Regions from separate parts of the Streptomyces sp. NPDC051214 genome, predicted to be linked through region 2. Evidence: predicted binding sites of a transcription regulator. Region 2 holds the regulator's gene; the other holds the start of a gene.
The links. Region 2 encodes HrcA, which represses chaperone genes, less so after heat shock. Its sites were predicted from a motif close to TTNGCACTCNGNNNNNCNGAGTGCNAA; they were not measured.
Positions count from the first base shown of each region.

Region 1 (10,558 bases), on a different contig from region 2:
GAGGTCGATGCGGCTCGGGCGACCGCGCTTCCTCTTCTCCGCTACGGGCTTCGCTGCCTCTGGCGCTGGTTTCTCTGCTTCCACGTGGCTCATTGTCGCGCCCGCGCCGGGCGGTCGCCGCATGGCGTCGAGCTTTCCCGTTTATTTTCTATACGCGTATAGTAATGTGCGTGGGCATGGTGAATACCGCTGAGTTGAAGTCCTCAGGGGCCCGTTGGCTGCTGCCGGTGCTGCTCACCGTGCAGTTCCTGGTGTCCCTCGACATGTCCGTCGTGAACATCGCGCTGCCCGACATCGGCGACGATCTCGGCTTCGGCGCCGACTCGCTGCTCTGGGTCGTCAACGCCTACGCGCTCGCCTTCGGCGGCCTGCTCATGCTGGGCGGACGCCTTGCCGACGTGGTGGGGCGGCGGCGCACCCTGATCGCCGGTTTCGTGGTCTTCGGCGTCGCGAGCCTGGTGGGCGGTCTCGCCCAGACGCCGGGGCAGCTCCTCGCCGCGCGGGCCGTGCAGGGCGCCGGGGCGGCGGCCCTCGCCCCCGTCGCGCTCGCACTCATCACCGTCAACTACGCTGCCGGGCCCGCGCGTTCACGGGCGCTCGGCCTCTGGGGCGCGGCCGGCGCGCTCGGCGGCGCGGTCGGGGTGATGGCGGGCGGCCTGCTCACGGACTGGGCGGGCTGGCGCTCCGTGATGCTGATCAACGTCCCGGTGGTGCTCGCCGTGCTGCTCCTCTCCCGGCACGGAGTACCCGCCGACCGGCGCACCGGGACCTCGCCGCGCCTCGACGTGACGGGGGCGCTGCTCGTCACGGCGGGTATGGCCGCGCTCGTCCTCGGCCTCGTCCGCACGGAGACGTACGCGTGGGGATCCGGCACGACCCTGGGCACCCTGGGCGCGGCCGCCGTGCTGCTCGGCGCCTTCGCCGTCGTCGAGTCCCGCAGCCGGGAGCCGCTGCTGAGGCTCGGCCTGCTCGGGAACCGGCCCGTGCTCTCCGCGGACGCCTTCGCGCTGCTGATGTCGTCGGGGCAGTTCGCCGCCTTCTACTTCACCTCGCTCTACCTCCAGGAGGTCATGGCGTACGGGTCGACTGCGGCGGGGGCGGCGTTCCTGCCGTTCTGCGGGGGCATCGTCGCCGGGTCGGTGATCTCGGCCCGGACGGTGGGGCGCTTCGGGGAGCGGGCGCTGCTGGTGACCGGGGGGCTGCTGGGTGCGGTGGGATTCGGGTGGTTCGCCGTGACGGTCGGGCCCGACGGCACCTTCCTGGGGTCCGTCCTGGGGCCCTCGCTGGTGGCGAGCGTCGGAATCGGCATGTGCTTCGTGCCCTTGGGCGCGGCGGCGACCTCCGGTGTGGCCTCCGAGGAGACCGGCATGGCCTCGGGGCTGCTCAACAGCTCCCGGCAGCTGGGGGGTTCGCTGGGGCTCGCGGTCCTGGTGACAGTGGCGTCGGGCGTCACCGGGGAGAGGCGGGGGCCGGGCGGGCTCGCGGACGGCTACGCGACGGCGTTCGGGGTCGCCGCGGCGCTGCTCGTGGCGGCGGCCGTGGCCACGGCGGTGCTGCATCGCGCCCCCGCGCGGCCGCGACCTGCTAAAACGTATGCCCGAGAAAATTCTCCGAAGAATCCGGGCGGCGGTGTCGATCCGGGTGTCTCCCGTTCGACGCATGGGTGAGAGGCGAGGAGAAGCCCCGCCTCCACCTGTTGGGAGATCACCATGCCGCGCTTTCTGACGATGATCCGCGTCGACGAGAAGAACTCGCCCGAGGGCGGCCCGAGCCCCGAGATGGGTGAGCGCATGGGCGCGCTGCTCGAGGAGATCACCAAGGCCGGGGTGATGCTCGAGACCGCGGGCCTCACCCCGAGCGCCCAGACCACCCAGGTGCACTGGGAGGGCGGTCGACTCTCCGTCACGGACGGGCCGTTCACCGAGGCCAAGGAGGTCGTCGGCGGCTACTCCATCACGCAGTGCAAGGACAAGGCCGAAGCGGTCGAGTGGGCCGGCCGGTTCCTGAGGACCCACGACGAGCAGTGGACCGTGACGGCGGAGGTCCGGGAGATCATCGAGGGCTGACGCCCCCGACGCCGACCCTTTGCGGTGCCTCGCGCAGGGTGCTCTGATGGGTGGCCGTGACGGCCCACTCCTCAGAGCCCCCTCGCCCGGCCTCTCCTCGCCCGGCCCCTCCTCGCCAGGACACTTCTCGGCCGGACTCTCCTGACCGCGCCATCGAGACCGTCTTCCGCATCGAGTCCCCGCGCCTCATCGCGGGCGTCGCCCGGATCGTGCGCGACGTGGGCATCGCGGAGGAGCTGGCGCAGGACGCGATGGTCGCCGCCCTCGAACAGTGGCCGCGGACCGGCGTCCCCGACAACCCGGGCGCCTGGCTGACGACCACCGCCAAGCGCCGCGCCATCGACCTCGTACGCCGCAGGGAGCGCTACGCGCGCAAGCTCGCGGAGATGGGCCGCGACCTGGAGGCGGCGCCGCCCCACGTCGATGAGCCCATGGACCCCGACGACATCGACGACGACCTCCTGCGCCTCGTCTTCACCGCCTGCCACCCGGTGCTCTCCGCCGAGGCCCGCATCGCCCTCACCCTGCGCCTCCTCGGCGGTCTCGCGACGGCGGAGATCGCCCGCGCGATGCTGGTGCCCGAGGCGACGGTGGCCCAGCGCGTCGTGCGCGCGAAACGCACCCTCGCGACCAAGGGCGTGCCCTTCGAGGTGCCGTACGGGGCCGAGCGCGAGGCCCGGCTCGGGTCGGTGCTCGAAGTCATCTACCTCATCTTCAACGAGGGGTACGCGGCCACGGCGGGCGACGACTGGCTGCGGCCCTCCCTGTGCGAGGACGCCCTGCGTCTCGCGCGCGTGCTGGCGGGGCTCATGCCCCGGGAGCCCGAAGTGCACGGCCTGGCCGCGCTGTTGGAGCTCCAGGCGTCCCGTTCGGCGGCGCGTACGGGGCCGAAGGGCGAGCCGGTGCTCCTCGCGGACCAGGACCGGCGGCACTGGAACCGGCCGCTGATCCGGCGGGGCTTCGCCGCGCTCGCCCGTGCGCGGGCCACATCGACGGGCGGCCCCGGTCCCTACGAGCTCCAGGCCGCGATCGCCGCCTGCCACGCCAACGCGCCCTCGTACGAGAAGACGGACTGGCCTCAGATCGTCGCCCTGTACGAACTGCTCTCGGCGCGGGCTCCCTCACCGGTGGTCGAACTGAACCGCGCGGTCGCGGTGTCGATGGCCTCGGGTCCCGCGGAGGCGCTGCTGCTCGTGGACGCGCTCGCGGAGGAACCCGCCCTGAAGGACTACCACTTGCTGCCGAGCGTGCGGGGCGACCTGCTGGCACGTCTTGGGCGTGCGGCGGAGGCGCGTGCTGAGTTCGAGCGGGCGGCGGGGCTCACGCGGAATGGGCGGGAGCGGGAGTTGTTGCTGGGGCGAGCCGAAGCAATCAGCCCGTCCGGCGTTTGAGGACGAACTCGGCGGAGCCGGTGATCAACGGTGCCCGGGGCCGCTGCTCTCAGGAACGTCCACCGGCTGCCCGATCAGCATCGCCGGCGCGCCCGCCACCCGCGTGAGGAACACCGTCGCCGAGTTCTTGCCCTGCGGTTTCACCTTCCGCCGCAGTTCCTCCGGCTCCACCGCGGAGCCCCGCTTCTTCACCGTCAGGATGCCGACCTCCCGCTCCCGCAGCACCGCCTTCAGCTTCTTCACGCCGAAGGGGAGCTGATCGGTGATCTCGTACGCCACCGCGTACGGCGTCGCGTGCAGGGCGTCGGAGGTGACGTACGCGATGGTCTCGTCGATCAGACCGCCCTCCACCCGCGCGGCCACCTCCGCGACCAGATGCGCGCGGATGACGGCGCCGTCCGGCTCGTACAGATAGCGCCCCACCGGACGCACCCCGGGATCCGGCAGCATCGCGTCGAGCGAGGACCACAGCGATGCGCCCGAGGGCAGCAGGGTCGCGCGGTGCGAGGACGGGGTGTCCGTGCCGAACCACAGCACGGCCTCCTTCACGTCCCCGCCGTCCGAGATCCACTCCGCCGCGGCGTCGGCGGGCACCGCCTCGTGCGGGATGCCGGGGGCGATCTTCAGCGCCGCGTGCGGGGCCTTGCGGGCGGCCTCGATCGCCCAGGAGAACGGCGGGGAGTAAGCCTCCGGATCGAAGATGCGGCCCCGCCCGCCGCGCCGCGCCGGGTCCACGAAGACCGCGTCGTACGCGGACGTGTCGACCTCGGTGACATCGGCCTCGCGCACCTCGATGAGGTCGGCGAGGCCAAGGGCGTCCGCGTTCGCGCGCGCCACCGCGCAGGTCAGCGGGTCACGGTCGACGGCGAGGACGGCGACCCCGGCCCGCGCGAGGGCGATCGCGTCACCGCCGATGCCGCAGCAGAGGTCGGCCACGCTCCGTACGCCGAGCGCCCGGAAGCTCTCGGCGCGGTGCACGGCCACGCTCGTACGGGTCGCCTGCTCGACGCCGTTCGGGGTGAAGAACATCCGCCTCGCGTCCTCGGCCCCGAACTTCGCCACCGCGCGGCGCCGCAGCCGCGCCTGCGCGAGCACCGCCGTGACCAGCTCCGCCGGGTGGTCGCGGCGCAGGCGCGTCGCGACGGCCAGCTCCCGGGCCGGATCGGCCTCCCGTACCTCGTCGAGATCGAGCAGGGACCGGCCTTCGGGGGTGAGGAGCGCGGAGAAGGAGGTCAGGGCGGTCGAGGCGCGGTCGAGGTCGTTCACCCGGCCCATTGTGGGCCAGTCGGTGGATGGTGCGCGCCCGGTGGCGGTGTCGGCCCGGCAGCGGGCCTGTGAGCTGCAAAGATCCGGCGCCATGCAACTAGTACGACAAAACGACAAATTCAGTCCAAGGTGGAAGAGCCGGAGGCGGGGCCCGGCGCGGCGTCGGGCCAGGGGACAGGTGCGCGCCGGGGTGGCCGTGCTCGTCGTCGCCGCCATCGCCTCCGGCTGTGCCTCGGGCGCCGACGGCGGAGCGAACCCCGCCCCCGGTCAGCAGCGCCTGGACGCGCCGCCCGCCCGCGCCCTGGACTCCTACGCCCACAAACTCCGCGTCGCCCAGGTCGCCCGTGCCGCCGCCGCGAAGCGCTGGGGCCTGGCGAAGACCCCGCTGGCCGCGCCGCCCGCACCGGCCAAAAAGCCGACGATCACCACCCGCAAGGGGTTCGAGGTCAAGGGGCAGGCGAGTCTGCCGCCCGTCTTCACGACGATCCCGACCAAGAAGAAGATCGTCTTCCTGACCATCGACGACGGCGCCGAGAAGGACCCGGCGCTGCTCAAGATGATGAGCGAACTGCAGATCCCGTACACCGCGTTCCTCAGCGACTACCTGGTCAAGGAGGACTACGGCTACTTCAAGAAGATGCAGTCGCGCGGTGTCGTCCTGAACAACCACACCCTCAACCACCGCTACATGCCGGGCCTCTCGTACGCGGGCCAGCGCCGCGAGATCTGCGGCATGCAGAACGTCATCCAGAAGCGCTACGGCAAGCGGCCCGAACTCTTCCGCCCGCCGTACGGCAACTACAACGCGGACACGCTGCGGGCCGCCAAGTCCTGCGGCATCAAGGCCGTGCCGCTGTGGGCGTCCGAGGCCTTCGCCGACCACATGGAGTGGCGCGAGTGGGACCGGGACCTGCACCCCGGCGACATCATCCTCACGCACTTCCGGGGGCGCGAGGACTGGAAGGGCAGCATGCCCGACATGGTCCGCAAGGTCATGAAGACGGTCACCGACAAGGGGTACGCGGTGGCCAGGCTGGAGGACTACCTGTGACCGGGCGGGCGCGGGCGCGCCGCTGCCTCGCCGCGGCCGTCGCGGCGGGTGTGCTCGCGCCCGCGCTGCTCACCGGGTGCGCACAGTCGGTGGACCCGATCGAGCGCCTCGGCCGCAAGGCGGCGGAGAACGTCCCGCCGCGGAAACCGGGGGCGTCGCCCAGCTGCGCCCCGCCCGCGGGGTCGCCGGAATCCGGGCGGCACACGGCCCCGGAGACGGAACCGCCCGGCGCGAAAGAACGTTGCCCCGAGGGGCGCGGGGGCCCCTCGGCGTCCCCTTCAAGATAAGACCCGCGTCAGCGAATTAGCAGTCCGCTTGACCGAGTGCTAATCGTCGTCCTAGTCTCGGCCTTGGCACTCACCACTGGAGAGTGCCAACCAGCGACGGGCAGGTCCGGCACCCGCGACGACGGATCCACCTGGTCGCCACCCCAGACTGTTAACCCCGTAGATCTCCGAAGGGGGAGACCGGATCGTGACGACCGCCAGCTCCAAGGTTGCCATCAAGCCGCTCGAGGACCGCATTGTGGTCCAGCCGCTCGACGCCGAGCAGACCACGGCCTCTGGCCTGGTCATTCCGGACACCGCGAAGGAGAAGCCCCAGGAGGGTGCTGTCCTCGCCGTGGGTCCGGGCCGCTTCGAGAACGGCGAGCGCCTGCCGCTCGACGTGAAGGTCGGCGATGTCGTGCTGTACAGCAAGTACGGCGGCACCGAGGTGAAGTACAACGGCGACGAGTACCTCGTCCTCTCGGCTCGCGACGTCCTCGCGATCGTCGAGAAGTAATTCACCTGCTTCACCAGTTTTGCTTTTGAGTTGCGCCCCTGGTCACCCCGCTGCTGATTGCCGGGCGGCGAGGGGCGCAGTTCGTTTGAAACCGATTTTTCGAGAGGGCTGAACCGCTCCCATGGCGAAGATCCTGAAGTTCGACGAGGACGCCCGTCGCGCCCTCGAGCGCGGCGTCAACAAGCTTGCCGACACGGTCAAGGTGACGATCGGCCCCCGCGGCCGCAACGTCGTCATCGACAAGAAGTTCGGCGCTCCCACCATCACCAACGACGGCGTCACCATCGCCCGTGAGGTCGAGGTCGAGGACCCGTACGAGAACCTCGGCGCGCAGCTCGTCAAGGAGGTGGCGACCAAGACCAACGACATCGCGGGTGACGGCACCACCACCGCGACCGTGCTCGCCCAGGCCCTGGTCAAGGAAGGCCTGCGCAACGTAGCCGCCGGCGCCTCCCCGGCCGCCCTGAAGAAGGGCATCGACGCCGCCGTCGCGGCCGTCTCCGCGGAGCTCCTCGCCACCGCGCGCCCGATCGACGACAAGGCCGACATCGCGGCCGTCGCCGGTCTGTCCGCCCAGGACCCGCAGGTCGGCGAGCTCATCGCCGAGGCGATGGACAAGGTCGGCAAGGACGGTGTCATCACCGTCGAGGAGTCCAACACCTTCGGTCTCGAGCTGGACTTCACCGAGGGCATGGCCTTCGACAAGGGCTACCTGTCCCCGTACATGGTGTCCGACCAGGAGCGTATGGAGGCCGTCCTCGACGACCCGTACATCCTGATCCACCAGGGCAAGATCTCGTCCATCCAGGACCTGCTGCCGCTGCTCGAGAAGGTCATCCAGACCAACGCCTCGAAGCCGCTCCTGATCATCGCCGAGGACGTCGAGGGCGAGGCCCTGTCGACCCTGGTCGTGAACAAGATCCGCGGCACCTTCAACGCCGTCGCGGTGAAGGCCCCCGGCTTCGGCGACCGTCGCAAGGCCATGCTCGGTGACCTCGCCACCCTCACCGGCGGCACCGTCATCGCCGAAGAGGTCGGCCTCAAGCTCGACCAGGTCGGCCTGGACGTGCTCGGCACCGCCCGCCGCGTGACCATCACCAAGGACGACACCACGGTCGTCGACGGCGGCGGCAACGCCTCCGAGGTCGAGGGTCGCGTCAACCAGATCAAGGCCGAGATCGAGGCCACGGACTCCGACTGGGACCGCGAGAAGCTCCAGGAGCGCCTCGCGAAGCTGGCCGGCGGCGTGTGCGTCATCAAGGTCGGCGCCGCCACCGAGGTGGAGCTCAAGGAGAAGAAGCACCGTCTGGAGGACGCCATCTCCGCGACCCGCGCCGCGGTCGAGGAGGGCATCGTCTCCGGTGGTGGCTCCGCTCTGGTGCACGCCGTCAAGGTCCTCGAGGGCAACCTCGACAAGTCCGGCGACGAGGCCACCGGTGTCGCGGTCGTCCGCCGCGCCGCCGTCGAGCCGCTGCGCTGGATCGCCGAGAACGCCGGCCTCGAGGGCTACGTCATCACCTCGAAGGTCGCCGAGCTCGACAAGGGCTTCGGCTTCAACGCCGCCACCGGTGAGTACGGCGACCTGGTCAAGGCCGGCGTCATCGACCCGGTCAAGGTCACGCGCTCCGCGCTGGAGAACGCCGCGTCCATCGCGTCGCTGCTCCTGACGACCGAGACGCTGGTCGTCGAGAAGCCGGCCGAGGAAGAGGGCGACGCTGGCGCTGGGCATGGGCACGGTCACTCTCACTGACCCCGCTTGACGCTGCCGCGTAGCTGAACTGAGGCCCGGAGCCCCTGATGGGGGCGCCGGGCCTCAGTGTTTTCGGATGCTCGTCTGCCGGGTTTCTCGCCGTCGCCGTCTGCGGATCGGCGTCCGTCCTCGCGCAGTTCCCCGCGCCCCTTACGGGGCGCTCTACTGCGGGCCGTACTTCCTGCCCGTCCTCGACGTCACTCCGCCCAGCAGCGCCCTCGGCGTCACCTTCACCACGCCCATCAGTGCCTTGTAGCGGGGGTCCGGGATGGAGAGGGTCTTGCCCCGCGCCAAGTCGGCGAGCGCGGCCGCGACCAGCTTGTCCGCGTCGAGCCACATCCATTTGGGGATGTTCGACGTCCCCATCCCGGCCCGCTCGTGGAACTCGGTCCGTACGAACCCGGGGCACAGGGCCATCAGCCGCACCCCGGAACCGGCCAGGTCCTTCGCCGCCCCCTGCGTGAACTGCACGACCCACGCCTTCGAGGCGCCGTACGTCCCGCGCGGCACGAACGCCGCCACGGAGGCGACGTTGACGACGCCACCGCGGCCCCGCTCCCGCATCGACTCCGTCGCCGCCGACGTCAGCCGGAGCACCGCCTCGCAGTGCACCTTGAGCATCGTCAGCTCTTCCTCGATCGGCACCTCCAGGTACTGGCCCTTGTTGCCGAACCCGGCGTTGTTCACCAGGAGGTCGACCGCGTTCCTGCGGTCCGCGAGGCGCTTCTCGACGGCGGCGATCCCGTCGTCGGTCGCGAGGTCCGCGGTGAGCACCTCCGCCTCGATGCCGTGCCGGTCGTGCAGTTCGGTCGCCTGTTCCCGCAGCCGCTCGGTGTTCCGTGCCACCAGGACCAGGTTGTGGCCGTCACCGGCGAGCCGCCGGGCGAAGGCCGCGCCGATACCGGCGGTCGATCCCGTAATCAGAGCCGTAGTCATGGACCAAGGCTAGTGAGATCCGGGGACCACCGGTCACGGCGTCCGTGAACCGTACTTGTCCGCGTACTTACGAGCCGCCTCGATCACCTCGGGGTGCAGCGCGTCCCCGGCGGCCAGCAGGCTCGGCAGCAGGTGCTTCTCCGTCATCACCGCCCTGAACTGGAGGGCGACGGTGACGTCGTGCTCCGGCCGGTGCACGACGGCGATGGCGTCCCCGGCGCGGATCTCGCCCGGTTCGATCACCCGCAGATAGGCGCCGGGGAGGCCCCGCTGAGTGAAGCGCTTGACCCACTTCGTCTCGCCGAGATGTCCCTGGAACGTCTGGCAAGGGATGCGGCCCGACGTCACCTCCAGGAGCAACTCGGGCCCGACGCGCCAGCGTTCGCCGATCTTCGCGCCGCTCACGTCGAGGCCGGACGTCGTGAGGTTCTCGCCGAAGGAGCCATGGGGCAGCGCGCGGCCGAGCAACTGCTCCCACGCGTCGAGGTCCTCGCGCGCGTAGGCGTACACGGCCTGGTCGTCGCCGCCGTGGTGCCGCGTGTCGCAGACCTCGTCCCCGGCGAGGCCGCTCCCGCCGACGCCTTTCGGGCCCGGAGCTGTCACCCGTACGGCCCCTTCGGCGGGCTGCTTGTCGATTGCGGTGCCGCCCGAAGGGGCGTCGGTGTAGTCCACGGCCTTGAACCGGCCCTGATTCACGGAAAGAAGCTTCATGGCGGAAGGCTAGGCGAGCTAGCCCAAAGCGTCGACGCATTATTGGGCGATCACCCCAAGCGTCACTTATGCTTGATCCATGATCGAGGCCCGTCATCTCCGTGTCCTGCGTGCGGTCGCCCTCAGCGGCTCCTTTTCCGCCGCCGCGCGCGAGCTCGGCTGTACGCAGCCCGCCGTGAGCCAGCAGATGAAGGCGCTCGAAGCGTCCGCGGGTACGACGCTGCTGATCCGCACCGGGCGCGAGATGCGCCTGACCCAGGCCGGCGAGGCCCTGGTCCGGCATGCCACCGGAATCCTGGCGGGCCTGACGGCCGCCGAGGAGGAGGTCGCCGCCATCGCGGGCCTGCGGGCGGGCCGCGTCCGCCTCGTCTCCTTCCCCAGCGGCAGCTCGACGCTGGTGCCGAGCGCGCTGGCCGCCCTGCGCGCCGCCCACCCCGGCACCCGGGTCTCGCTCGTGGAGGCCGAACCGCCGCGCTCGGTCGAGATGCTGCGCGAGGGCGACTGCGACGTGGCGCTCGCCTTCCGCTACGAAGGCGCGTCCGCCGCCGAGGAGTGGGACGACCTGGTCGTACGGCCCCTGCTCGCCGACCGACTCGTCGGTCTC
Region 1 is NZ_JBFBAT010000010.1:192,074-202,631, reverse strand. Features, by position in the region: gene AB0M70_RS26655 (helix-turn-helix domain-containing protein) at 1-84, opposite strand, end outside; gene AB0M70_RS26650 (MFS transporter) at 177-1,667, shown strand; gene AB0M70_RS26645 (YciI family protein) at 1,710-2,066, shown strand; gene AB0M70_RS26640 (RNA polymerase sigma factor) at 2,219-3,457, shown strand; gene AB0M70_RS26635 (methyltransferase domain-containing protein) at 3,482-4,732, opposite strand; gene AB0M70_RS26630 (polysaccharide deacetylase family protein) at 4,815-5,774, shown strand; gene groES (co-chaperone GroES) at 6,249-6,557, shown strand; gene groL (chaperonin GroEL) at 6,679-8,307, shown strand; gene AB0M70_RS26615 (SDR family oxidoreductase) at 8,470-9,243, opposite strand; gene AB0M70_RS26610 (MOSC domain-containing protein) at 9,277-9,954, opposite strand; gene AB0M70_RS26605 (LysR family transcriptional regulator) at 10,034-10,558, shown strand, end outside.
Region 1: a site for HrcA is predicted at 6,078-6,104, ahead of groES (co-chaperone GroES). Genes of this name have one in related genera too.

Region 2 (10,558 bases):
GAGGAACTGCGCCGCAGCCTGGAGAAGGACCCGCCCCAGCTGCTCGACGAGGTGGGCTCCGGCGCCGTCCCCGTGCCCTGGCCCGGCGAGACGTCGGCGGGAGACGCGAACGGCACGGCCCTGGCGTACCGCCTCACGGCGGGCGGCCGTGTGCTGGGCACGCTCATCATCGGGCGGGCCGGGATGCTGCGCTTCGCGGACGAAGTCACCGGCCTCATCGAGGACTTCAGCCGCCGCGTCGCCCTGGCCATCAGCGCGGCGCGGCGTTATCAGCGCCAGGCCACCATCAGCCAGGTCCTGCAGCGCGGGCTCCTGCCGAGCTCCGTCGCGGACATCCCCGGCGTGAGCAGCGGCGTCGTGTACGAGCCGCGGGACAAGGGCGGACCGGGCGGCGACTTCTACGACGTGTTCCAGGCGGGCAAGGGCCGCTGGTGCTTCGCGCTCGGCGACGTCCAGGGCAAGGGCGTCGAGGCCGCCGTCGTGATCGGCCTCGCCCGGCCCTGGCTGCGGCTGCTCGCCCGCGAGGGGTACGAGGTCGCGGAGGTGCTCGACCGTCTCAACCAGCTCCTCCTCGACGACGCCACGGAGGCGGCGGACGCGGCCGCGGCGGTGGTCGCGGTGGCGGGCGGCCAGGGCGTGCCGCCCGACGGGGCCACCTCCCGCTTCCTCTCCCTCCTCTACGGCGAGCTGGTGCCCATGGACGACGGCGGCGTCCGCTGCACGGTGGCCAGCGCGGGGCACCCCCTGCCGCTCCTCCTCTCCCCGGACGGGACGGTCCGCTCGGCGGCCACGCCCCAGCTGCTGCTCGGGGTCGTCGACGACGCGACGTACAAGAGCGAGACCTTCGAGCTCCGCACGGGCGACACGCTGCTCTGCGTCACGGACGGGGTGACGGAGCGACGCACGGGCCAACGAATGTTCGACGACAGCGACGGCCTCGCCGAGGCCCTCGCCGGCTGCGCGGGCCTCGACGCGGGCTTGGTGGCGGAACGGATCAAGCGCTTGGTGCACGAATTCTCGGAGCGGCCGCCGGATGACGATTTGGCGGTGCTTGTGTTGCAGGCGCGGTGAGGGGGGGGTGGGGGTGCTTGTGTTGCGGGTGCGGTGATCTGTAGGTGAGGGGCGGTGGCGGCGTTCGTTCTCTTCGGGGTGCGGGACAATCGGGGTATGCCTTCCGCACTGCCCGATGGTGAGCCCATGCCCGAGGACGGGGCCCTGCCCGCGTCCGCCCTCGCGGGTGCGGGGTCGCGTCCGCTCGGCTTCTACCTGCACGTCCCGTACTGCGCCACGCGCTGCGGGTACTGCGACTTCAACACCTACACCGCGACCGAGCTGCGCGGCTCCGGCGGTGTGCTCGCCTCGCGCGACAACTACGCGGACACCCTGATCGACGAGGTGCGGCTCGCACGGAAGGTGCTGGGGGACGACCCGCGCCCCGTCCAGACCGTCTTCGTCGGGGGCGGTACGCCGACGCTGCTCGCCGCGGCCGACCTCGTCCGCATGCTGGGGGCGGTGCGGGACGAGTTCGGGCTCGCGGACGACGCGGAGATCACCACCGAGGCGAATCCGGACTCCGTCGACCCGGCCTACCTCAGCGAGCTGCGGGCCGGGGGCTTCAACCGCGTCTCCTTCGGAATGCAGAGCGCCAAGCAGCACGTACTGAAGGTGCTCGACCGTACGCACACCCCCGGCCGGCCCGAGGCCTGCGTCGGGGAGGCGCGGGCGGCGGGCTTCGAACACGTCAACCTGGACCTCATCTACGGCACCCCTGGCGAGACCGACGACGACTGGCGGGCCACCCTCGACGCGGCCATCGGCGCCGGGCCCGACCACGTCAGCGCGTACGCCCTCATCGTCGAGGAGGGCACGCAGCTTGCCCGGCGGATCCGGCGCGGCGAGGTGCCGATGACGGACGACGACGTGCACGCGGACCGGTACCTCATCGCCGACGAGGTCCTCGGGGGCGCCGGATTCTCCTGGTACGAGGTGTCCAACTGGGCCACGTCCGATGCCGGGCGGTGCCTGCACAACGAGTTGTACTGGCGTGGGGCCGACTGGTGGGGGGCCGGGCCGGGGGCCCACAGCCATGTGGGGGGCGTGCGGTGGTGGAACGTCAAGCATCCCGGGGCTTACGCGGGTGCGCTGAGCGCTGGGCGCTCGCCGGGGGCCGGGCGGGAGGTTCTTGCCGAGGAGGATCGGCGGGTGGAGCGGATTCTGCTGGAGCTGCGGCTGCTTGAGGGGTGTCCGTTGTCTCTCCTTCGCCCCGCCGGCCTTGGGGCCGCGGGGCGGGCCCTCGCGGATGGGCTCCTCGAGGCGGGGCCCTACGAGGAGGGGCGGGCCGTGCTTACCCTGCGGGGGCGGTTGTTGGCGGATGCGGTGGTGCGGGACCTGGTGGACTGATCGGCTGGGGTTCGGGCGGTCCCTGCGGGGCTTTCCCCAATCCCGCCCCTTCCCGAAACTGGGGCTCCGCCCCAGACCCCGGTCCTCAAACGCCGGACGGGCTGAAAACACCTGACCCGGGTGGGTGGGTGCCGATGGCTGCGCCGGGGGCCGGGCGGGCAACCGCGGGGCAATCGGGCGGGTGGGCGGGGAAGATCCGCCGCGGAGCGGCGGGCCCGTTCGGACCTGTAGTCGGCTGCGGCGGGGCCCCGGGGGCTGGGTGGGCAGCTGCGGGGTGAACGGGTGGGTGGGTGGGAGACATCCGCCGCGGAGCGGCGGGCCCGTTCGGACCTGTAGTCGGCTGCGGTGGGGTCCCGGGGGCTGGGTGGGCGGCTGCGGGGTGATCGGGTGGGTGGGTGGGGAAGTTCCGTCGCGGAGCGGCGGGCTTGTTCGGGCCTGTAGGTGGCTGCGGTGGGGTCCCGGGGGCTGGGTGGGCGGCTGCGGGGTGATCGGGTGGGTGGGTGGGAGAGATCCGTCGCGGAGCGGCGGGCCTGTTCGGCGGGCCTAGGCCCAGGGGCCCGAAGCTCGCCGCAGGCCCCCGTACGCTACTCCGCCGTGACGAAGTCGATCAGTTCCTCCACGCGTCCCAGCAGCGCAGGCTCAAGATCGCGGTAGCTGCGCACCGAGCCCAGGATCCGCTGCCACGCGGCGCCCGTGTTGGGGGGCCAGCCCAGCGCTTCGCAGACGCCCGTCTTCCAGTCCTGGCCGCGCGGGACGCGGGGCCACGCCGCGATCCCCACCGACGACGGCTTCACCGCCTCCCACACGTCGATGTAGGGGTGCCCCACCACGAGGGCCGAAGGAGAACTCACCTGCGCCGCGATCCGTGATTCCTTCGAGCCGGGCACCAAGTGGTCCACCAGGACGCCCAGGCGCGCGTCGGGCCCGGGGGAGAACTCCTCGACGATCCCCGGGAGATCGTCGATGCCCTCCAGGTATTCGACGACCACGCCCTCGATCCGCAGGTCGTCGCCCCACACCCGCTCGACGAGCTCCGCGTCGTGCCGTCCCTCGACGTAGATCCGCCCGGCGCGGGCGACCCGGGCCCGCGCCCCCGGCACGGCCACCGAACCCGACGCGGTACGCGTGGCACGTACCGGAGTGGAGGCAGCGGACGGGCGGACCAGCGTCACCGTCCGGCCCTCCAGAGCGAAGGCACCCGGCGTCATCGGAAAGACGCGGTGCTTGCCGAAGCGGTCCTCCAGGGTCACCGTCGGACCCTCCGCCGTCTTCTCGCAGCGGATCACCGCCCCGCAGAAACCGGTGCTCAGCTCCTCCACCACGAGGTCCGCCTCCGCGGCGACCTCCGGCACGGGCTTCGGCTTCTTCCACGGCGGGGTCAAGTCTGCGGAGTACTGGCGCATTCGCATGACGATAAGAGAAGCGGCGTACGAGCGGCTACGACACGCCGAAGCGAGCCGCCAGTGTGGCGCGTTGCGCGCGGACAAAAGCCGCATCGACCACCGCGCCGTGCCCCGGCACGTACAGCGCGTTCTCGCCGCCCAGGTCCAGAAGCCGGTCGAGCGCGGCCGGCCACCGCGCCGGGACCGCGTCGGGGCCGGCCTGCGGTTCGCCCGACTCCTCGACCAGGTCGCCGCAGAAGACGATCTCGGGAGTGTCACCCGTGCCGGGGATCAGGACGGCAAGGTCGTGGCCCGTATGACCCGGGCCGACGTTCGCGAGCAGGACCTGCACCCCGCCCCCCAGGTCCAGCGTCCACTCCCCGCACACCGCGTGGCGCGGGCGGACGAGCAGGTCGGCCGCCTCCGCCGCCGCGTCCGGGGCGACCCCCTGCCGCACGGCGTCGTCACGCAGCTCGTCGCGCCCCCTCGTGAGCAGCGCGTCGAGCCCGACCGCGCCGTACACCTCCACCCCCGCGAACGCCGCGGCGCCCAGCACGTGGTCGAAGTGCGGATGCGTCAGGGCGAGATGGGTGACCCGGCGGCCCCCGCCGAGGATGCCGCGCGCCTGATTGCGCAGCTCCGCGCCCTCGCGCAGGGTCGCGCCCGCCTCGATCATCAGCGCCGATTCGCCGCCGACGACCAGGCCCGCCGTACAGTCCCAGACCGGCAGGCGCCTGCGTCCCACGTGCGGCGCGAGCCGCTCCCAACCCGCCTCGTCCCAAGCCAGTGCCACGTCCATGAAGCCGACGCTAGCCCCGCGCGGGCCGCTTGGCAGCCGTCACCCCGGCCGTCGGACCGACATGGGGTCCGGCCCTTGCCGGGCCCGTACCTCGCGGCCGTACACTGGGCGCGGTGCAGGCTGGCACTCACCTGCGGGGAGTGCCAGGCAAGGCCGCGGGGCAGACGGGCCCCAGGGCGAAAAGGTGGAGGTGTTGCGCGGATGCTCAGTGAACGCAGGCTCGAGGTGCTGCGTGCCATCGTCCATGACTACGTCGGCACCGAGGAGCCCGTCGGCTCCAAGGCGCTCACCGAGCGGCACAGCCTCGGGGTCTCGCCGGCCACCGTCCGCAACGACATGGCGGCGCTGGAGGAGGAAGGGTTCATCGCCCAGCCTCACACCAGCGCGGGCCGTATCCCGACCGACAAGGGGTACCGCCTCTTCGTCGACCGGCTCGCGGGCGTCAAGCCGATGGCGGCGCCGGAGCGCAGGGCCATCCAGAACTTCCTCGACGGCGCCGTCGACCTCGACGACGTCGTGGCGCGCACGGTGCGGCTGCTCGCGCAGCTGACCCGGCAGGTCGCGGTCGTGCAGTATCCGTCCCTCACGCGGTCGACGGTGCGGCACGTGGAGCTGCTCTCGCTGGCTCCCGCCCGTCTGATGCTCGTACTGATCACGGACACGGGCCGGGTCGAGCAGCGCATGATCGACTGTCCCGCCCCGTTCGGCGAGACCTCGCTCGCGGACCTGCGGGCGCGGCTCAACAGCAGGGTCGCGGGCCGTCGCTTCGCGGACGTGCCGCAGCTGGTGCAGGACATGACGGAGTCCTTCGACGCGGAGGACCGCGGCACGGTCGCGACGGTGCTCTCGACACTCCTCGAAACTCTTGTCGAGGAGACCGAGGAGCGGCTGATGATCGGCGGAACGGCCAATCTCACCCGCTTCGGACATGACTTTCCCCTCACCATCAGGCCCGTCCTGGAGGCTCTTGAGGAGCAGGTCGTCCTGCTCAAGTTGCTTGGCGAGGCCACGGATTCGGGCATGACCGTACGGATCGGTCACGAGAACGCCCATGAGGGACTCAGCTCTACGTCCGTGGTCTCCGTCGGCTACGGTTCGGGCAGCGAGGCAGTAGCCAAACTCGGCGTGGTCGGCCCGACCCGCATGGACTATCCGGGAACGATGGGAGCAGTACGCGCAGTGGCACGTTACGTCGGACAGATCCTGGCGGAGTCGTAAGTGGCCACGGACTACTACGCCGTACTAGGCGTGCGCCGCGACGCTTCCCAGGACGAGATCAAGAAGGCCTTCCGGAGGCTTGCGCGAGAGCTTCACCCGGACGTCAATCCGGATCCGAAGACTCAGGAGCGCTTCAAGGAGATCAACGCCGCGTACGAGGTGTTGTCGGACCCGCAGAAGAAGCAGGTCTACGACCTCGGCGGTGACCCGCTGTCCCAGGCGGGCGGCGGCGGTGCGGGCGGTTTCGGGGCCGGTGGCTTCGGCAACTTCTCGGACATCATGGACGCGTTCTTCGGCACGGCGTCGCAGCGTGGCCCCCGGTCGCGCACGCGCCGTGGCCAGGACGCCATGATCCGGCTCGAGATCGACCTGGACGAGGCGGCCTTCGGGACCACCAAGGACATACAGGTCGACACGGCGGTCGTCTGTACGACCTGCAGCGGTGAAGGTGCCGCGCCGGGGACGTCCGCGCAGACGTGTGACATGTGCCGCGGTCGCGGCGAGGTGTCGCAGGTCACGCGGTCCTTCCTCGGCCAGGTCATGACGTCGCGGCCGTGCCCGCAGTGTCAGGGCTTCGGCACGGTCGTGCCCACCCCCTGCCCCGAGTGCGCCGGCGACGGCCGCATCCGGTCGCGGCGGACGCTCACCGTGAAGATCCCCGCCGGTGTCGACAACGGCACGCGGATCCAGCTCGCGGGCGAGGGCGAGGTCGGCCCCGGCGGTGGCCCCGCCGGCGACCTGTACGTGGAGATCCACGAGCTGCCGCACGCCGTGTTCCAGCGGCGCGGGGACGATCTGCACTGCACGGTCACCATCCCCATGACGGCCGCGGCTCTGGGCACGAAGGTGCCCCTGGAGACGCTGGACGGCCTGGAGGAGGTCGACATCCGGCCGGGCACCCAGTCCGGCCAGTCGGTGCCGCTGCACGGCAGGGGCATCACGCACCTGCGGGGCGGCGGTCGCGGTGACCTCATCGTGCACGTCGAGGTCCTCACACCGAGCAAGCTGGACGCGGAGCAGGAGCGGGTCCTGCGGGAGCTCGCGCAGCTGCGCGGCGAGGAGAGGCCCACGGGGCAGTTCCAGCCGGGTCAGCAGGGCCTGTTCTCCCGCCTCAAGGACGCGTTCAACGGCCGCTGAGGTTCTGGTGCTCCGGTGCCGGAGGGTTCGCTCTCCGGCACCGGAGCACTGCTGTTTCATGCGGGGTATCGGGCGGGTGGGCGGGAAAGTCTGTAGCCCGCCGCAGGCGCCCCCGGGCCCGGTGCAAGGGGCGATTCGGCCGCCCGCCCAGGGCATGGCACGATGCGTTCATGCCCACCGCACTGACCGATCTCTGCCGCCTTCCGATCGTGCAGGCCCCCATGGCGGGCGGCGCCTCGTGCCCCCAGCTCGCCGCGGCCGTCTCCGATGCCGGGGGGCTCGGATTTCTCGCCGCCGGATACAAAACCGCCGACGGGATGTACCAGGAGATCAAACAGCTGCGGGGGCTCACGAGCCGCCCGTTCGGCGTGAACCTGTTCATGCCGCAGCCCGAGTACGCCGATGCCGCCGCCGTCGACGTCTACCGCAACCAGCTCGCCGGTGAGGCCGCCTGGTACGAGACGCAGCTCGGCGACCCGGACAGCGGGCGCGACGACGGCTACGACGCCAAGCTGGCGATCCTCGTCGAGGACCCGGTGCCGCTGGTGTCGTTCACCTTCGGCTGCCCCACCCGTGACGTCTTCGACGCCTTCGCGCGCGTGGGCACCCTCACCGTCGTCACCGTCACCTCGCCCGAAGAGGCGCAGACCGCCCAGTGGTCGGGTGCCGACGCCGTGTGCGTACAGGGCATCGAGGCGGGTGGCCACCAGGGCACGCATCGCGACAACCCCGAGACGGACGGCGCCGGGCTCGGCCTCCTCTCGCTCATCGCGCAGGTGCGCGACACCGTGCAGATCCCGGTCGTCGCGGCCGGCGGCCTGATGCGCGGCTCGCAGATCGCCGCGGTGCTCGCGGCCGGCGCGGACGCCGCGCAGCTCGGTACGGCCTTCCTGGTCTGCCCGGAGTCGGGCGCCAACGCCCTGCACAAGCAGGCCATGACCAACCCGCTGTTCACCCGTACCGAACTCACCCGGGCCTTCTCGGGACGCCCCGCGCGCGGCCTGGTCAACCGCTTCATGCGGGAGCACGGGCCCTACGCCCCGGCCGCCTATCCCCAGGTCCACCACCTCACCAGCGGCCTGCGCAAGGCCGCGGCCAAGGCCGGTGACGCGCAGGGCATGGCGCTGTGGGCGGGGCAGGGTCACCGCATGGCGCGGGAGCTTCCGGCCGCGGAGCTGGTCGAGGTCCTGGCGGCCGAGCTGGCCGAAGCCTCCGGGGGCAAGGCGTGACCGCGCCCGTCTTCGTCGTCGAGACCTTCGAAACCCTCCAGAACACTCCCGTGGGGGGCGACGGGCGCTACGTGCTCGATGGCCCCGAAGGGCGCCACGCCGTCTCCGTGAAGCGGCTGCACGCCGGTGAGGACGTCGTCCTGACCGACGGGGCCGGGCGCTGGGCCGACTGTGTGGTCGAGGACACCGAGGGCAAGGACCGCCTGATCCTGCGGATGGGCTCCGTACGGGAAGAGGCGCCGCAGGAGCCCCGCATCACCGTCGTACAGGCCCTGCCCAAGGGTGACCGCGGTGAGCTCGCCGTCGAGACCATGACGGAGACCGGCGTCGACGCGATCGTGCCCTGGTCCGCGTCGCGCTGCATCACACAGTGGAAGGGCGAGCGCGGGCTCAAGGCGCTCGGCAAGTGGCGTGCCACGGCGCGCGAGGCGGGCAAGCAGTCGCGCCGGGTGCGCTTTCCCGAGGTGGCGGACGCCATGTCGACCAAGCAGGTGGCGGCGCTGCTCGCCGCCGCCGACCTCGCCGCGGTCCTGCACGAGGAGGGCAGCGAGCCGCTGGCCACGGCCGAACTCCCGGCGGCCGGGCACATCGTCCTGGTGGTGGGCCCCGAGGGCGGCGTGTCACCGGACGAGCTCGCGGCCTTCGCGGACGCGGGGGCGAAGCCGTACCGCCTGGGGCGTAGCGTGTTGCGTACGTCGACCGCGGGGACGGCGGCGGCCGCACTGCTCCTGGGACGCACCGGCCGCTGGTCCTGAACTCCCGCGCCGGGTGAGGGAGATGCCGTGGAACTGGCCCAAGTACGGCTGCTCGTATCGGACTTCAGTGCCTGCTACCGCTTCTACGCCGACATCCTCGGCCTCAAACCGCAGTCGGGGGCGGTGGACGGGCCGTACGAGAAGTTCAGTCCGGCGGTCGGTTCCGCGGGGATCGCGCTCCAGGACCGCTCGATGATGGCCCGGCTCCTCGACGAGCTGGAGGAGTCGGCGACCGGCCACCGTTCCCTGGTGGTGCTGCGGGTCGACGACCTCGACGCGTACTGCGGCCGGATCGCCGAGCGTGGCGGCATCATCGCCCAGGGCCCCGCCCCCCTGACCGACCGCATGCGGGTCGCCCATCTCAAGGACCCGGAAGGGAACTTGGTGGAACTCCAGGAGTGGCTGTTGCTGCGCGGCTGAAGCCACCGCACCGCTCCCGGCCCGCCGCAGTTTTTTTGGACGGAAAGGGGGCTGTCGTCAGGCGGCCCGTGATGGCACTCTGCCGCCTATGGGGGCATTGAGGCGCTTACGTGATCGTGCGGTGGTCGTGCGCGGACGGCGTCGGCGGGTGTGGGGCGCCGTCGGGTTCGCGGGGGCGGCGGTGATCGGGGTCGCCGCGTGTGATCCGGTCGACGGCGGCATGAACACCGCGGCCATCGCGATCACCACGGACGAGATGGCGACCAAAGAGCTGGAGCGGCAGCATCTCGACGTGCTGTGGATCAGCTGCACCGCCCGCTACAAGTCCAGGGTCACACCGTCCAGCGGCTCCCCCGACCGGGACGCCGTCGCCACCGTCGACTGCCAGGGCCAGGCCAAGACCGGCAAGGGCTCCGACGACACCAGCGACATCACCGTCAAGGGCTCCGTGTGGTCCGTCGTCGACGGGCACTGTGTACGCGGCAACCTCACCGCCAAGGTCGACGGCAAGGAGTGGTTCCGGGTGGACGTGCTCGGCGACTGCGCCGGAGGCGACGAACCGGAGCAGCCGGAGGAACCGGACCAGCCGGACCAGCCGGATGACCCCGGCCAGCCGCCCGCCGCGACCGTCACGGTGACCGTCACGCCCCATCCGAGCTGCTCGTGCATCAGGGGCAAGTGATCCAAAACCCTGTCCGGCTCCGCCCCGGCTGCCTAGGCTGGCTGAGTGACACTGACTGGGCACTCTGCGTACCTCCGGTTTCCCCATCTGCGCGGCGAGTTGGTCGCCTTCACCGCCGAGGACGACGTCTGGGTCGCGCCTCTCGACGGCGGCCGGGCGTGGCGCGTCAGCGCCGACAACACGCCGGTGAACCATCCCCGCGTCTCCCCGGACGGGACGACCGTCGCCTGGACGTCCACGCGTGACGGCGCCCCCGAGGTGCATGTCGCCCCGGTCGACGGCGGCCCCTCCAAGCGCCTGACGCACTGGGGCAGTTCACGCACCTCGGTGCGCGGCTGGACCCCGGACGGGCGGGTCCTCGCCGTCAGCACGGCCGGTCAGGCCTCGCTGCGCCGCAGTTGGGCGCGGGCCGTCCCGCTGGACGGCGGGCCCGCGGACACGCTGCCGTACGGCATCGTGGGGGACGTCGCGTACGGCACCCGGGACGGCCAAGTCCTGCTGCTCTCCGCGCCGATGGGACGCGAGGCCGCCTGGTG
Region 2 is NZ_JBFBAT010000002.1:540,206-550,763, forward strand. Features, by position in the region: gene AB0M70_RS06785 (ATP-binding SpoIIE family protein phosphatase) at 1-1,071, shown strand, start outside; gene hemW (radical SAM family heme chaperone HemW) at 1,168-2,400, shown strand; gene AB0M70_RS06795 (DUF3097 domain-containing protein) at 2,985-3,803, opposite strand; gene AB0M70_RS06800 (MBL fold metallo-hydrolase) at 3,838-4,581, opposite strand; gene hrcA (heat-inducible transcriptional repressor HrcA) at 4,783-5,799, shown strand; gene dnaJ (molecular chaperone DnaJ) at 5,800-6,936, shown strand; gene AB0M70_RS06815 (nitronate monooxygenase) at 7,107-8,165, shown strand; gene AB0M70_RS06820 (16S rRNA (uracil(1498)-N(3))-methyltransferase) at 8,162-8,920, shown strand; gene AB0M70_RS06825 (VOC family protein) at 8,948-9,340, shown strand; gene AB0M70_RS06830 (hypothetical protein) at 9,468-10,022, shown strand; gene AB0M70_RS06835 (S41 family peptidase) at 10,074-10,558, shown strand, end outside.